Regions from separate parts of the Alteromonas sp. H02 genome, predicted to be linked through region 2. Evidence: predicted binding sites of a transcription regulator. Region 2 holds the regulator's gene; each other region holds the start of a gene.
What was found. Region 2 encodes sigma-54, which starts transcription at its own class of promoters, with help from an activator protein. Its sites were predicted from a motif close to GTTGGCACGNNNNTNGNNT; they were not measured.
Positions count from the first base shown of each region.

Region 1: a site for sigma-54 is predicted at 2,495-2,513, ahead of AC566Q_RS17430 (Npun_F0296 family exosortase-dependent surface protein). Genes of this name have one in related genera too.
Region 3: a site for sigma-54 is predicted at 2,627-2,645, ahead of AC566Q_RS19215 (Npun_F0296 family exosortase-dependent surface protein). Genes of this name have one in related genera too.

Region 1 covers NZ_CM185021.1:3,742,123-3,747,258, forward strand. The annotation lists gene AC566Q_RS17415 (S1 family peptidase) at 1-594, opposite strand, end outside; gene AC566Q_RS17420 (YdcF family protein) at 652-1,431, shown strand; gene AC566Q_RS17425 (PEP-CTERM/exosortase system-associated acyltransferase) at 1,553-2,350, shown strand; gene AC566Q_RS17430 (Npun_F0296 family exosortase-dependent surface protein) at 2,556-3,401, shown strand; gene AC566Q_RS17435 (Npun_F0296 family exosortase-dependent surface protein) at 3,574-4,416, shown strand; gene AC566Q_RS17440 (FAD-binding protein) at 4,522-5,136, shown strand, end outside.
Region 2 covers NZ_CM185021.1:4,261,164-4,266,299, reverse strand. The annotation lists gene rapZ (RNase adapter RapZ) at 1-259, opposite strand, end outside; gene ptsN (PTS IIA-like nitrogen regulatory protein PtsN) at 284-742, opposite strand; gene hpf (ribosome hibernation promoting factor) at 758-1,045, opposite strand; gene AC566Q_RS19785 (RNA polymerase factor sigma-54) at 1,070-2,548, opposite strand; gene lptB (LPS export ABC transporter ATP-binding protein) at 2,616-3,341, opposite strand; gene lptA (lipopolysaccharide transport periplasmic protein LptA) at 3,338-3,847, opposite strand; gene lptC (LPS export ABC transporter periplasmic protein LptC) at 3,879-4,442, opposite strand; gene kdsC (3-deoxy-manno-octulosonate-8-phosphatase KdsC) at 4,439-4,987, opposite strand; gene AC566Q_RS19760 (KpsF/GutQ family sugar-phosphate isomerase) at 4,993-5,136, opposite strand, start outside.
Region 3 covers NZ_CM185021.1:4,134,928-4,140,063, reverse strand. The annotation lists gene AC566Q_RS19230 (cupin domain-containing protein) at 1-70, opposite strand, end outside; partial or broken gene AC566Q_RS19225 (sodium:proton exchanger) at 437-877, shown strand; gene AC566Q_RS19220 (Na+/H+ antiporter NhaC family protein) at 1,140-1,709, shown strand; gene AC566Q_RS19215 (Npun_F0296 family exosortase-dependent surface protein) at 1,764-2,582, opposite strand; gene AC566Q_RS19210 (Na/Pi cotransporter family protein) at 3,183-4,820, shown strand; gene AC566Q_RS19205 (MBL fold metallo-hydrolase RNA specificity domain-containing protein) at 4,824-5,136, shown strand, end outside.

The sequences.
Region 1 (5,136 bases), 520 kb from region 2:
ACTGTTTCCTGGGTAGGCAGTCGCATCCAACTGATAGATTAGAAATACCTTTTGTAATCTGTCGAGCATATTAATAGATAGCTGATCGGAACGGCGCGCCGGAATAGCGTCGGGGGTTATCGCGGCAATCATGCCTCGATGAGTTGCAGGATACAGACCCAAAACAGCTCCAATAGGGAACCCGGTGAAGGCAATATGAGTGCCTTCTGGAACAAAGTCATCAGACGCTACTTTCAGTGGAGTCAATTTAGTGTCTATTTTCAGAATGGCCAGATCATGAGCAGGGTCAATATCAACTACCTCAGCACGGTACGTTCTCGTATTCTTCGCATTTCCTGCATAAACGGAACGATACTGCACTACGTCCGGATCCAAAGGCGTTGATACAACGTGATAGTTAGTAGCAATATAATGTCCATCGCCGATAACGAACCCCGTCCCCTGCAATTGATTTGCTGGCGAATTCATCGGCGTAGTTATACCCACCCCAACCACAGAAGGTTTCACTTTTTTTATCACCTCCACCATCGACTGATTCGCCTCAAGAGAGGTTGACAAAAAGATAAATAACAAAAACAGAAAGATATTCTTCATTGCAACTCGCTTTTAAATCATTGACTATATCATCCTGTTAATCAGGGAACGATAATTGTGGATATAGACACATTAAAATTTATTGTTAAGCAACTTATCTCGCCAGTCGTTCTCTTTTTCATTCTGCTGTTTGCCGCCCTGGCTTGCTATTATTCAAAGAGGTTCTCCAGATACACTTATCCGATATTTATAAGCGGTTGTACATGGTTGCTGCTTGCCAGTCAGTATACATTTAGTAACTGGTTACTTGCACCACTGGAATATGCCTACCCACCTTTAAAAAAATCAGATACAGCCTGGCATCAGGTGGAGTATATTTTCACTCCTGGTTGTTATTATTACGGTAAAGATTTACCTGAAGCCAGTAACTGGCATCAATGTTCATTAACCCGCTTAACTCAGACGGCCATAATGTCTGTTTACAAGAATAAACCGATCATTGTTACCGGAGGTAACTTTTTAAGGGATAGAAACATTGTGTATGCAGAGAAAGCCCAAAAATTTCTATCTCATCTGGTCACTTCTTCTGTTACTGCCCTGCCTCTTGGCCATAATACAAAACAGGAACTTCAAGCACTGTTTAACCTTACCGGTGATATTCCTATTGCGGTAGTGACTTCAGCCACGCATATGCGCAGGTTATTGTACCAGGCGAGACAAATTGGATTTAACCACCTTGTTCCAGTGCCGGTAGAACATCTGAGCCCGCCAACATACGAGGTAACATTGAATATTCCGTCTATTGCTAGTATCTATCATACTGAGAGAGCACTATATGAATACTTTGGGTTGCTTTATGAAACTGGAGGCTGGCAGATACAGCAACCTAGTAATTAGTGTAAATAGCGTTGAGTATGCATTTTTAGTGGTATTATTAGGGAACATAAAGAATAATAGATGCAGCGCATCCACATACGAAATATGAAGATTATCACAAGCCCGGACGGAAGAGGTGACGGTGTTTAAGAGTACGAGCGCAAAAATTTCCAAGCTATGGCAGTCTTACCAGCGCTTACGCGAGGCGACGGCTATCTCCAAGCATTTCTCTACTTTCTTAACGCCTGTCGTTGCGAATACCGGCGAATTGAAAGAAGAAGTCTATAAGATTCGCCATAATGTGTATTGTGAAGAGCTTGGCTTCGAACCATTAAGACCTGATCAAATGGAAATGGATGAGTTTGATGCATTTGCTCAGTATTGCCTTATTAAGCACATTGGGTCCGACGCCTTCGCAGGTACTGTCAGGTTAGTTACACCTTGTGAGGAAGGACAGCTTTTGCCTTTGGAGAAGTATTGTCTTCACTCCATATCTCATGACGAATTTACACCAAACCACTTTGAACGCCACGAAATCTGTGAAATATCGCGGCTTGCTGTTCCAGCTCACTTCAGACGACGGGCCATGGATAAGTTTGCCGGTGCCGCCACTGGTGCAATTAACGAATCGACTTACTCCGAAGCTGAACTACGATGCTTTCCGTTTATAGCCATCGGACTTTATCTTTCTGCCGCCTCACTAGCACTTACGCAAGGTATTCAGCACGCCTTTGTAATGATGGAGCCCCGTTTAGCCAGGAGCATGCGTTTTCTTGGGATTAAGTACATTAAGATTGGTCCGACGATCGAGTATCATGGCCAGCGCGCGCCTTATTATATCAACGCAGAGATCTTGCTCCGCGATCTCGCTCCAAGCTTTAAATATATGCTTCGTGATATTCAGATTCAGGTAAATAAACAGATAAAAGAAAATAGCTAAGGTATTTGCATTAGCCGTTCAATTTCTTAACAGTTGAAAGCGAACGGCTAATGAACAAAAAAACATGTCAAAAAATTTTACAAAGCGTACTTACCACACCCAACCAAAAACACGCAACCCCCTGATAAAAATAGACTTTTCATTTTTGGCATAGCCCATGCATTACCTTTGTCGTGGTAACTTTCTTAGTACAGAGGACAGTAATATGAAAAAATTTTCCAAATTCACCAAGGCGTTGTCTTTAAGTGCAGTAATCGGTTTAGGCTTTGCTGGTGTATCTAACGCAGCAACAATTATTTTTAACAATGGCGTAGCGGCATCTGATGGCTCTGGCTTAACTAGTCAGTACATCGACCCAATCAACGGCGGTCTGCCAGATTACTTCATTGAAACATTTGACCAGGCAACTGGCGTACCGGGATTCCCAGGCACAACTGCATACACTGTCGCAGGTTTTGAAAACGACTGCGCAGTGAACAGTGTTAACGGTAGCCCAATCGGTATTTCTGTTAACGGAAATGCAAGCGAAATCGGCGTTCGTCAAAATTCTGTGTCAGGAGTGGCAGCAGCGCCTCTTAACGATTCTACTTGTTACGGATACCTGTCTAACAATGGCTCAGGTACTGCAACGGTTGAGTTTGACTACACCAATTTGTTGGATTTTTATTCTGCTGCCGCCCCAGGTAACACTCAGCTTGGCATCACCTACTTAGGGTTTTACTGGGGATCAGTTGATACTTACAATGATTTTCAATTTTATTCTGGCGGTTCTTTAGTAACAACGATTACCGGTACGTCGCTGCTAAATCAGCTGAATGGTGACTCTGGTGACCAGAACGATCCAGCTTCAAATACCTATGTAGAGATTGAATTTTCTATTGCAGAACAGTTTGATACGTTAGTAATCAACACTTCGGGTATTGCTGGTGAGTTTGACAATATCGTAATCGGTCTGAGCTCTCGTGAATTGCCAGTACCGGCTCCAGCAGGACTTGCACTGTTCGCTTTCGGCCTGGTTGCGCTTGGCCTGAGATCTCGTTTAAAAAAATAAACGAAAGAGAAAGTTACCTCTAAGAAAAAGTCGGCTAAGTGCCGACTTTTTTTACACTTATAACTTTTGTTCGAAAGGTCATTTTTTAAGCTTGTGAATTTTTAAGTTTTTTTTATTGGTCTGAAAAATGCATTGCTCCGATAGTTGGTGACATTAATTAAGGAGCGACTCTATGAAACGTTTTTCCCCGGTCACTAAATCCCTTTTATTCAGTGTCGTACTGGTTTTTAGTGCCTCTAATCAATCTTCTGCAGCATCTATCAGCTTTGGTGGAGTAAGCGCCTCTGATGGTTCCGGCATAACAAGCACCTTTATGGACCCCATAAACGGCGGGCTGTCAGACTACTTCATTGAAACCTTTGATATTGCGACGGGCGATCCTCTTTATCCTGGCTCAACAGATTACACCGTCTCTGGATTCGAAAACAAATGTGCCGTAAATAGCCTAAATAATAGCCCGATTGGCGTAAGTATTACCGGCAACAGTAATGAAATAGCAGTTAGGCAAGGTTCAGTCTCTAGCGTTGCTGCGGCACCGGCAAACGATAACACTTGCTATGGCTACGCGACGAATAATGGTCAGGGTGTAGCTACCATATCTTTTGATTACACAAATCTATTAGACTATTACAGTAGCTTATACGGAGCTTCAACCCAGTTGGGAATTACTTACATTGGATTCTATTGGGGATCTGTCGATATATATAATGACTTCGAGTTTTATTCTGGAGGTTCTCTAGTATCGTTCATAACTGGCTCTTCGTTGCTTGCACAACTTGGCGGCAATTCGGGTAATCAGTCAGATCCAGACTCCAATGCTTACGTCAATATTGCGTTTTCAATCGCTGAACAGTTTGACACCCTGGTTATCAATACCAGTGACATTGCCGGAGAGTTCGACAACATAGTTATTGGTCTTAGCACCCGGGAGATTCCTGTCAACGCGCCGGGAGCAGCACTTTTACTGTTGTTTGGAACGGCTATGATAGCAAGTCGTCGGTTACGTAAAAAATAACCAGCTGTCTTCATTTCAGCAAGAAAGCCGGCTTTGTGTCGGCTTTTTGCTTTTTTCACGCTATAGTCTGGTAATATAAATCGACTAAACACTAACCAGATTTTTATGGATATTCACAGCCAACTCACGATTATTTGCCAGTCAGGCACTGCCACACTCATTGACTCAGAAAAAGCCGTAGAACTTTACGGCATCAATACTTTCGGTCAACCTCAGCGATTTGCCGGTGCCATAAAGGTGTTTGAAGAGTCGGTAATCCCCCAACTGCTTAAATTGGCAAACACAGCCGGCTTTAAACTTCATCCTGTCAGCACTAACAATAACTGGGGGTATGGCTCTATTCTGGTGAACAAGGATCCAGTCTATCTTCTGGACCTTTCCCCCCTTAACAGCATTACACCCACCAATAAACAATTGGGTCTAATTACTATCGGCCCTGGTGTTACCCAGCAACAGTTACATGATTATCTCGTTGAGGAAAACTGGCCACATATGGTGCCGGTGACCGGCGCGGGACCTTCATGTAGTCTGCTTAGTAATGCTCTGGAAAGAGGGTACGGTATCACGCCCTACACAGACCATTTTTATGCCTGTAATGCATTAAAAGCGTATCTTCCTCATCCCGAATTATGTGAGCAAAAACTTTCCTCTGCGGTCTCAGCGTTGGATCAAAGCGGCAATGATTTTATCGATAAAACCTTTAAATGGGGTCTCGGCCCG
Region 2 (5,136 bases):
CGTCAAGGTAAACAATGGTCATCGACCAGGACGAGGGCAGATAGTCGAGAATCTCAACTAATTCATCGGGATCCTTTGGCAGGTTACGCACGTCGATGCTCACGGCTACCTGATCGTATTCGTCGACCACGGTATGGGTGAGGGTGGGGAGCAGGTTTACCGGAATGTTATCAACGCAGTAGTAGCCTAAATCTTCCAGCGCCCTTAGCGCAACGGATTTGCCGGAGCCGGAGCGCCCGCTGATGATAATGAGTTTCATGGTTTTGTCAGACTCCCTGCCGGACTAATTTGCAGCCTCGTCGCATAGTGCGGCGATAACCTGTTCCTTCGATTCGGCGTTACGGATGGTTTTTACAATGCTTTTCTGGCTTAACTTGCCGGCAATCGTGGCGAGGGTCTGCAAATGCCCCTCGGTCTGGTTTTCTGGTACCAGAATGGCAAAAAAGATATCAACCGGTTTATCATCAATGGCGTCAAAGGCAATGGCTGGGTTGGTGGTTACTACCACGGCTGTTACGTTGGAAAGATTAGCCAGTCTGCCATGCGGCAACGCTATGCCATTGCCAATGCCGGTGCTGCCCATTTTTTCACGACTGAGCAGGGCGTTAAGCGCGTCTTCTTTTTGAATTTCGGCGTTGGTTTCGGCAGCAATATCGCTGATGATTTCTAAAATTCTTTTTTTACTGTTGCACTGGACCGCACATTCAGTGCGATCCAGGCTAACTAAGGCTTGAATATTCATAAGGTTAAATTGGGCCTAGTGCTTTTTGAGCTTTTCCTTATGCTTAATTACCTGGCGATCCAGTTTGTCGACCATACTGTCTATCGCGGCATACATATCTTGATTTTCTGACGAGGCAAATACTTCCGCGCCACTCAAATGCATCGTGGCTTCGGCTTTTTGAGCAAGCTTTTCCACGTTGAGGATCACATGCACATTGGATATGTGATCAAAGTGGCGCTCCAGTTTACTAAACTTGGTATCAACATAATTACGCAAAGAATCGGTTATCTCGATGTGATGACCTGTAAGATTTATTTGCATAGTTCGTCTTCCTTATATTTCGGCCTAAATAAGGCTCTTGCGTTGGTTAGACGGTGGAATCGACAAGGATTCCCGGTATTTTGCTATTGTCCGCCGGGCAACTTTTATACCTTGTTCGGCCAACAATTGAGCAATTTTGCTGTCGCTTAGTGGTTTACTGGGCTTCTCGGCGGCAACCAGTTTTTTAATCAGAGCGCGGATGGCAGTAGATGAACATTCTCCGCCCGACTCGGTGGCTACGTGGCTGGAGAAGAAATACTTCAGTTCAAAAATACCGCGGGGGGTGTGCATGTATTTCTGAGTGGTTACCCGCGAAATGGTAGATTCATGCATATCAACCATTTCGGCTACGTCATTGAGGACCATAGGCTTCATCATTTCCGGGCCGTGTTCGAAAAAGCCCATTTGCTGCTGCACAATGCAGTTAGCAACCTTGAGCAAGGTTTCGTTACGCGACTCCAGGCTCTTGATAAACCACTTGGCTTCCTGCATATGCGAGCGAATAAACTGGGAATCTGAACTGTTGCGGGCCTGACGGCTCATGGCAGCGTACTGCTGATTTACGCTCAGTTTTGGCAGGCTGTCGGGATTGAGTTCAACCACCCAACGGCCTTTTTTCTTGGTGACCGATACGTCGGGAATAACGTACTCGGGCTCCTGAGTAATTAATGCACTGCCCGGACGCGGATTAAGGGTTTGCAGTAAGCGCATTGCTTCACGCAAATCGTCTTCCTTCAGGCGTGATTTACGCATTAAGGTGCGATAGTCCTTGCTGCCCAGCAGGTCGGCATAGTCTTCAATCAGGGTTTTTGCTTCCTTGAGCCATGGCGTGTCGGGAGCAAATTGTTTTAACTGGACCAGTAGACACTCCTGCGGGGTACGTGAGCCTGAACCAATCGGGTCGAACATTTGGATCCGTTTCAGCACGCATTCAATTTCGTCCACTTCAACCGGTTCTTCCATATCTTCAGTATTGACGCTCTGCAGGATATCTTCAACTGTTACGGTTAAATATCCTGATTCGTCAATCGAATCAATAATGGCAATCGCAATGGCACGGTCTACATCGCTGAAGGGCGTGAGGCGCATTTGCCAGAGCAGGTGGTCCTGAATATTGTCGGTGGTTTCACCCTGAAAAACATTCTCATCGTCGTTGGAAGCAGGGCCTGGCGCTGGCGCTGAGGAGGCCGAATAATATTCATCCCAGGTGCTGTCGATGGGTAATTCGTCGGGCAACTCGTTCTTTTCGAGGGCCTCATTGGTGTCCATGCTGGTCTCGGTGCTGGCGGTTGCTGCGGCATCCGCTTCCGCATCGAGTTTACTTTTCTCAACCGTATCGTTGTCGCTGTTGTCATCAACTTCCAATAACGGATTTGAATCGAGCGCTTCCTGGATTTCCTGTTGTAAATCCAGAGTAGATAGTTGCAGCAGTTTAATCGCCTGCTGCAATTGTGGCGTCATAGTAAGTTGTTGACTAAATTTGAGCTGTAAAGATGGTTTCATCTACTTCTGTTCTTAACGCCTTGCTTATTATTGATCGGGACAAAATTTGTTGTCTATATGCATCTAACTATAGCCTGAATTGCTCACCCAGGTATACATCCTTGACCTTTTGATTACTTAAAACCTGTTCGGCGGTGCCCTGGGCGATTAATTCCCCCTGACTCACAATGTAGGCTTTCTCGCATACGTCGAGGGTTTCCCGGACGTTGTGGTCGGTAATCAGGATACCAATTCCACGGTCACGAAGATGCTGTATGATCTTCTTTATATCATTAACCGAAATTGGGTCAACTCCCGCAAAGGGTTCATCGAGCAAAATAAATTTTGGATTCGCCGCCAGTGCCCTGGCAATTTCTACCCGACGCCGCTCTCCCCCCGACAAACTCATCCCTGTACTATTACGTATATGGTTGATATTGAATTCATCAAGTAGCGCATCGGCTTCATTTTGCTGTTCGGCAGAAGAAAGGTCTTTGCGTGTCTGCAATATTGCCATGATATTGTCAAAAACCGTTAACTTTCTGAAAATAGAGGCTTCCTGGGGTAGATAACCAATTCCGTTGCGGGCACGTTCGTGCATGGGCTGGCGGGTCAGATCCATCTCGTCGATGCGAATATCGCCCTTATCCAGTGCCACCAGGCCTACAATCATGTAAAAAGTGGTGGTTTTACCTGCACCATTGGGGCCTAACAGGCCAACAATCTGGCCGGCAGATACCTCAACGCTAACATCCCTTACTACCTGCCGGGACTTATACGACTTAGCTAAGTGGGTGGCGGTCAGGGTGGTCATTCGTTGTCATTATCCTGTTGGTCGTCTGTGCTATCACTGGCCTTGCTTTCGTCGCGCACGGCTTCAATATCTTCCAGACTAAACACGGTACGCACCCGGCCATCTTCACTGCCGCTGCCGTCACCGGTGGCTTTAAGTTGTTCTTTTTCCATGTCGTAAACGATGGTTTCACCTTTTACGACACTGGTATTCTGATTCAATTCGGCATCACCGGCCAGCGAAATAGTGCGATTCGCCACTTCATAACGGATCTCAAATGCACGGGCTTCCACAACCCGGCCATCGTCCAGAGTCTGGCTGTATACAGCAGGTTTGCCAGTAGCGATAAATATTTCCTTGCCCTTGCCGCCGCCAGCTTCTACTTCTACCCGGTCGGCCTTAATGCTGAGCGAGCCCTGGGTAACCTGTACATTATCAATCAGGATAGACTTTTTATTCTTACCGTCGAGGAACTGTGACTCGGAAAACACCTCGATGTCTTTTTTGAAATCAGACTTGGCTGCCATGACCACCGCCGGCGAGAGCGTCAGCGACAGGCTAGTTAGCAGGGGAATAAGTCGTTTGCACATGTTGATTCAACTCATAAGTTTTATTCAATAGGTTGGCGCGAAGTCCGTTACTAAATATCAGGAAATCAGGCCCCGAAATTTCCACCCTGGCGTCGGAAACCATGGTTTGTTGGTCCAAATCTATCTCAAGGTAGTCTGTGGTTACCCGCTGTACAAAGTCAGCCTGGTCCTTACTCACAATCACTACGTTATTTTCCAGTTGTATCATATTGTTATCATACAACGTCCCTTCGTCGGCGACTACCTGCCAGGGTGGCTCGCCAGACTCCTGGTAAATGGTGTACTGCGGCGCTAAAAACAACACAAAGCCCAGCTGCTCGTAGTTTTCCATGGTAGATGAAAATACTTCATGCACGCGCTGACCCTGTTCGTTATATAAGGTGGTGGTCAGGTTACGGGCTTTATAACTGGGTGTAATGGCCAATACATCCTGATCCGGGGGGATAAGCGGTTCTTCTGCCAGAAACCCGGGCAGGTAAAGCAGTGTGGCCAGAATAAACAGGCAGGCAATGCTCAGGCCTACTTTACTCATACACTGGCTCCTAAAATACCTTGTAACTTATCGTTGGCCTGCAGCAGGGTGTCACACACTTCTCTTACCGCACCAAAGCCGCCAGGCAGGGTGGTTACCCAGTTTGCCTGCGCAATCACCTGTGGGTGAGCATCTTTCACCGCAATGTTAACCGCGCTGTGGGTATACATACCGGTATCCGGCATATCATCACCTATAGCGGCCACCTGTTCCCGGCTAAGTCCCAGTGAAGCCATTAACTCAGCCAGCGCGTCGGCCTTGTTTTCTTCACCCTGGATTATGTGCGACACCTTTAATGATGTCATACGGTCCTTAACGATAGCTGAACGCCGACCGGTAATAACTGCCACTTCAATGCCGGCATTAACCAGCGCTTTAACGCCATAACCATCGCGGGTATGAAAAGCTTTTAATTCTTCGCCCTGATTGCCCAGATAAATGCGTCCATCTGAGAATACACCATCCACATCGCAAACCAGCAGCTTAATCTGTTGCAGTTGCTGATAAAACGCATGAGGAAGTTCAGTATACAGGGTTTTAACCATGCTCATTACAGTACTCCGGCTTTTAACAGCATGTGCATGTTAAACGCACCTACTGGCTGGTTGTTTTCATCCACCACTAACAGGGCGCTGATTTTGTATTGTTCCATTACGTTAAGTGCCTCAACGGCGAGGTTTTCACCGCGGGACGT
Region 3 (5,136 bases), 130 kb from region 2:
GGGAGGGGATAAACTCGTACTCTGAAGGCCGGATAACCACTCGCTGACGAAAATCACTGTTTATTTGCATGACTTAACTACTCTGAAACGCTGAGATTGGTTGATTGTACGTAAAGACCGGCGAAAAGCTCAACTCGTTGCGAGCGGTACACGAATAAGATAGATTTATATAAATTATAATTTATTGATTCGGCAACTATTTGCTCAGCAGGCCCGCATTTTGACCAGCCCTGATTTTCTCTCCGTACTACCTATTATTGTTACTCTGGCTCTCGCATTATATTCCAAACACGTGGTGATTGGCTTGTTTGGCGGGGTATTGACCGCTGTGGTCTTGCTCACCGGCTGGCATCCTCTTGAGGTGTTGTCGACGCTCATAAAAACACATCTGGTTGGTACGTTGACCGACAGTTATAACGCCGGTGTGATTGTGTTAATGGTGTTTATTGGTGGCTTTGTGGCGCTTATGGAGAAGTCCGGTGGCGGGCCGGCGTTTGCCAGTAAGATGATCGGGGTGATCGCCAGTAAAGCGAAAGCGCAAATAGCGGCCTGGTGTGGCGGTATCTTTATTTTTTATTCTGATTTGGGTACCCCACTGATCATCGGCCCGGTATTTCGGCCGCTGTTTGAAAAGCTCAGGGTGTCGCGGGAAAAGCTGGCATTTATTATCGACTCTACGGCCTCGCCGGTTGCCATACTGGTGCCCTTCATCGGTTGGGGGATCTACATCATGGGTTTACTGCAAAAAGAATTCGATCAGGCTGGTAAATCCCTCGATAGCTGGCAGGTGTTTATTGGGGTTATCCCTTATCAATTTTATGCCCTGCTTGCGATTGCTGTAATCCCTCTTATGGTGTGGCTAAAAGCCGATATTGGCACCATGGTACAAGCAGAAATAAAAGCGACACAGGCGCCGACGACAGCAAGCAGTGGCGTGAAACAGGGTCAGGATTTTGAGGCTTTCACCCATCACAACGCCCGTGCTCGCTTTGTGTTTTTGCCGCTGTTAGTGATGGCTGCGGTGCTGCTATTAATGCTCGTGCCCCTTGGCTTTCCGTTTTCCAGCGTAACCAGGCTCGGTATTCAGAGCCGCCCTTGCCAGTGCGTATTTTCTGGCGGCGTGTACGCTTATTGGCCTGATGGCCTGGCATCAGGTTCGCCCAGCCCTGGAAGGCGTAACACTCTATTTGCAGGGCATGAGCGGTATGATGCAAGTGATCATTGTACTGGTGCTGGCGTGGACATTGAGCTCATTGGGGCATGAGCTTGGCACGGCGGCCTACATTGCCGAGCAGGCGCAGCGCGGATTTCCGGCATGGTTGTTACCGCTGGTGGCTTTTCTGCTGTCGGCGGTTATTTCCTTTGCCACCGGTTCATCCTGGGGCACTTTTGCAATCATGCTACCTTTGGTGATCCCTACGGCGTTTGCTATTGAAGCTCCGCTATTGGTGAGCATTGGCGCGGTGTTATCCGGTGGCTTGTTTGGCGACCACTGTTCGCCCATATCGGAAACCACCATATTGTCGGCCACCGGTGCGAGTTGCCGTCAGTACGACCATTTCAGAACGCAATTGCCTTTTGCGCTGATTAACGGCGGGATTGCAATGGTGGCGTTTACCATTGCCGGATGGGTGGCAAGCCCATTGATTTGGGGTGGGGCTCTTTTCGTTCAACTGGTAGTGCTTACTTTCTTAAGGCGCATAGTGTAAATTTGAGGCATAAAAAAAGCTGACCGAAGTCAGCTTTTTTAATATATCAGTAACTTACTTTTTACGGCGTAAACGTAAACCGATGGCTGCCAGGCCAAGCAGTAACAGAGCATTGCTAGCCGGGCTGGAAACCAGAACCGGGCGCTGACTAAGACCAACAACGATGTTGTCGAACTCACCTGCAATACCAGTAGTGTTGATCACCAGGCGATCAAATTGCTCTGCGAATGAAAAGTCAATGTTCACATATACGTTTGAACCAGGACCGGTTTGGTTACCCGCACTGCCACCCAGAGCACTGAGTAGACCACTACCCGTAATGCTGGACACCAGGTTACCGCCAGAGTAAAAATTGAAGTCGTTGTATCTGTCAACTGAACCCCAGTAGAAACCCAGATAGGTAATACCAGTGTCTGCGTTGGCTGCCAGTAACTGACTGTAGTCAAAAGTAAAGCTCGCAGAACCACTGCCATTGTTGGTCAGGTAAGCGAAACAAGTCGTATCATTGGCAGGTGCCGCAGCAACACCAGAGACAGAGCCCTGACGAACACCAACATCACTGCTTGGTGGTGTGACTAAAACGCCAGCAGGGCCACCGTTAACACTGTTTACCGCACACTCCTGGTCGAAGCCAGCATCGTTATAAGCAGTTGAACCCGGAAACATAGGATCGCCAGTTGCCTGGTCGAAACTCTCGATGAAGTAACCTGGTAAACCACCTGTTAACGGGTCGATGTACTGACTTGTTAAACCAGAACCGTCATTTGCTGCATCGTAGGAAAAAGATATTGATGCGGCATTTGCTGATAATGAACCGAATACTAATGCGCCACCAATTGTCATTACCTTAGCGACTTGGCTCAACTTTTTCATGTTTTGTTCCTTAAATTCAGGAGAATTAAAATACACTAAAGTATAAGCTATTATTGTGCCATGTTTAATTCTTTCATATTTATCAGTTATTTGGTTTTTATTTCGGCTGAGCTTTATATCTGTGTGTAAAATATTCTGACATGGGGTGGTTGATTTTTCGCCAGTCAACATGCGCTTCAGTTTTGTTTGTAAGTTATTATGTTTTACTAACGTTAGTTGCCGTAGTCATTATTCGATATTCGCGTAATGAGTTACCTACGTCAGTCATGCTGTTTACTACCCTAAGACGCCAGCAATTTGCTGGGTTAATTTTCGCAACATAAAAAGGTTTGTCAGCCTTTCATCCGTTACATCAATAGTACACCTGTTTTTAAGGTCAGCTTTTTGATCGCACCGTTTTTTTATCTCTTGAAATAGGATTATTCAGCTACGCGCTTTTTGCTCATTAAGGCGAGGCCTGAACCAGGTAAGGCCAAAACCGCAGGGGTCGGCATTTACGACTACACTATTACTAACAGAAGAATAACGGTTGATCTGGTGCAAAACGGCGTTAAGCGTGTTGTTCGTAATGCCGTTGTACAGGCCAGTATTTAGAGTGTTATGAGTGATGTAATTAGTACAGTGGGGGCTGGTCTGGGTGGTCTGGGATTGTTTATTCTTGCCATCGGCTTGATGACAGACGGGCTTAAAGCGGTAGCAGGTTCGAGCTTGCGGCATATATTGTCGAGTTGGACGAAAACACCGGTGCGCGGCATCTTCAGTGGCTTTCTGATGACTGCCATTGTGCAATCGTCCAGCGCTGTAACCGTTGCATCATTGGGCTTTGTGAATGCCGGCCTGCTCAATATGCGCCAGGTACTGGGGGTTATCTTTGGTGCCAATATTGGCACCACCATGACCGGCTGGTTAGTGGCGATACTTGGCTTTAAGCTCAATATCGAAGCCTTTGCCTTACCGCTGGTTGGAATAGGCATGATGTTTAAACTAACCCAGCAGCAAGGCAGGTTGGCGGCCGTTGGCCAAACGCTGGTGGGCTTTGGGTTATTCTTTATTGGCATTGGCGTGTTGAAAGAAGCTTTTGATGGCGTGATGCCGTCCTTTCCCATCAGTCAGTTTGCGGCCGAAGGGGTTGGTGGAATACTCATTTACTTGCTGGTGGGCGTTATGATTACGGTGCTTACACAGTCTTCCAGTGCCTCAATCGCCCTGACTATTACGGCGGCAGGCAGTGGAATGATTGAGATGTACTCTGCGGGCGCGATGGCCATAGGGGCGAACATTGGGACAACCTCTACAGCGGCTTTTGCTGCCGTTGGCGCAACCTCGGCAGCCAAGCGGGCGGCGGCTGCTCAGGTGCTGTTTAATTTGGTAACGGCTGTCATTGCGCTATTGATACTACCGGTGTTGTTTTATCTAATCCATCAGATCAGTGACGCTCTGGAACTGGATGCCGATCCCGCATTTTCTCTGGCGTTGTTTCATACGTTGTTTAATTTTATGGGGATACTGTTGATGTATCCTTTTATCGGCCAATTGGCCCATTGGCTGGAGAAACGTTTTCGCAGCCGCGAAGAAACAGAATCCGAGCCGTTATATCTTGATAAAAACATTGCCCGGACGCCGGCACTTGCCATTAATGCGTTACTGAATGAACTCGTGGCGCTACAAAAACGATTGTTAAAGCTCTTTCAGGCGGCGGTGTATCCCGGTCATCATGATATCAAACGTTTTCAGCAGCAAGTGACAGTGATCAGGTCGCTGTCCGGGCATATCTCCAGGTTTATTGTGGAATTGGAAACCGCTGCGTTATCAGACGAAACGACCGCTCAACTGGCAACAATGATGCGGGTTGAAGGGTATTTGCTGGATTGCAGTCAGGCGAGTGATACCCTCGCCAGCCTCTGGATTAATCGCGAAGCACTTAAAGAGCCTGAACTCGAGGCGCAGTTAAAAAGCTACCTCACTCAGATAGTTGATTACATGCAGCAAAGTGCCAACTTGTCGGTGGGAGATACACCAATGACACAAGAGGCGTTACAGCACGAAAAAGATCGCATAAAATATCATTTAATTATGGCCGGTACACTACACCATATCGAAGTGGCACAAATGTCGGTTGCCTTAGATTGTTTGCAGGAAGCCTGGCATATCGCCAAAACCTGGCATAAAGCCTCAACGCGATTAAATACCTTGTCTGCGGTGTTAATTCCGCCATCTTCCGGCAATGAAGGAGAATAAGCCATGTCAACACTAACATTTTACGGTGCTGTAACCGGTGTCACCGGCTCTATGCATTTACTGGAAACTCAGTCGGGCAGAGTGTTACTCGATTGTGGGTTATATCAGGGCGGTCGGGAAGAAGAAGCCCATAATGAAGATCCATTTCCGTTTTCAGTACAGTCGGTTGATGCTGTGGTGCTGTCTCATGCTCATCTGGATCATTCTGGCCGACTGCCGCTTTTAGTGAAAGACGGTTTTAGTGGCCCGATTTACATGACGTCAGCCACGTTGGATCTTATCGAGGTGCTTTTAAAAGATGCGGCGTCGCTGCAAT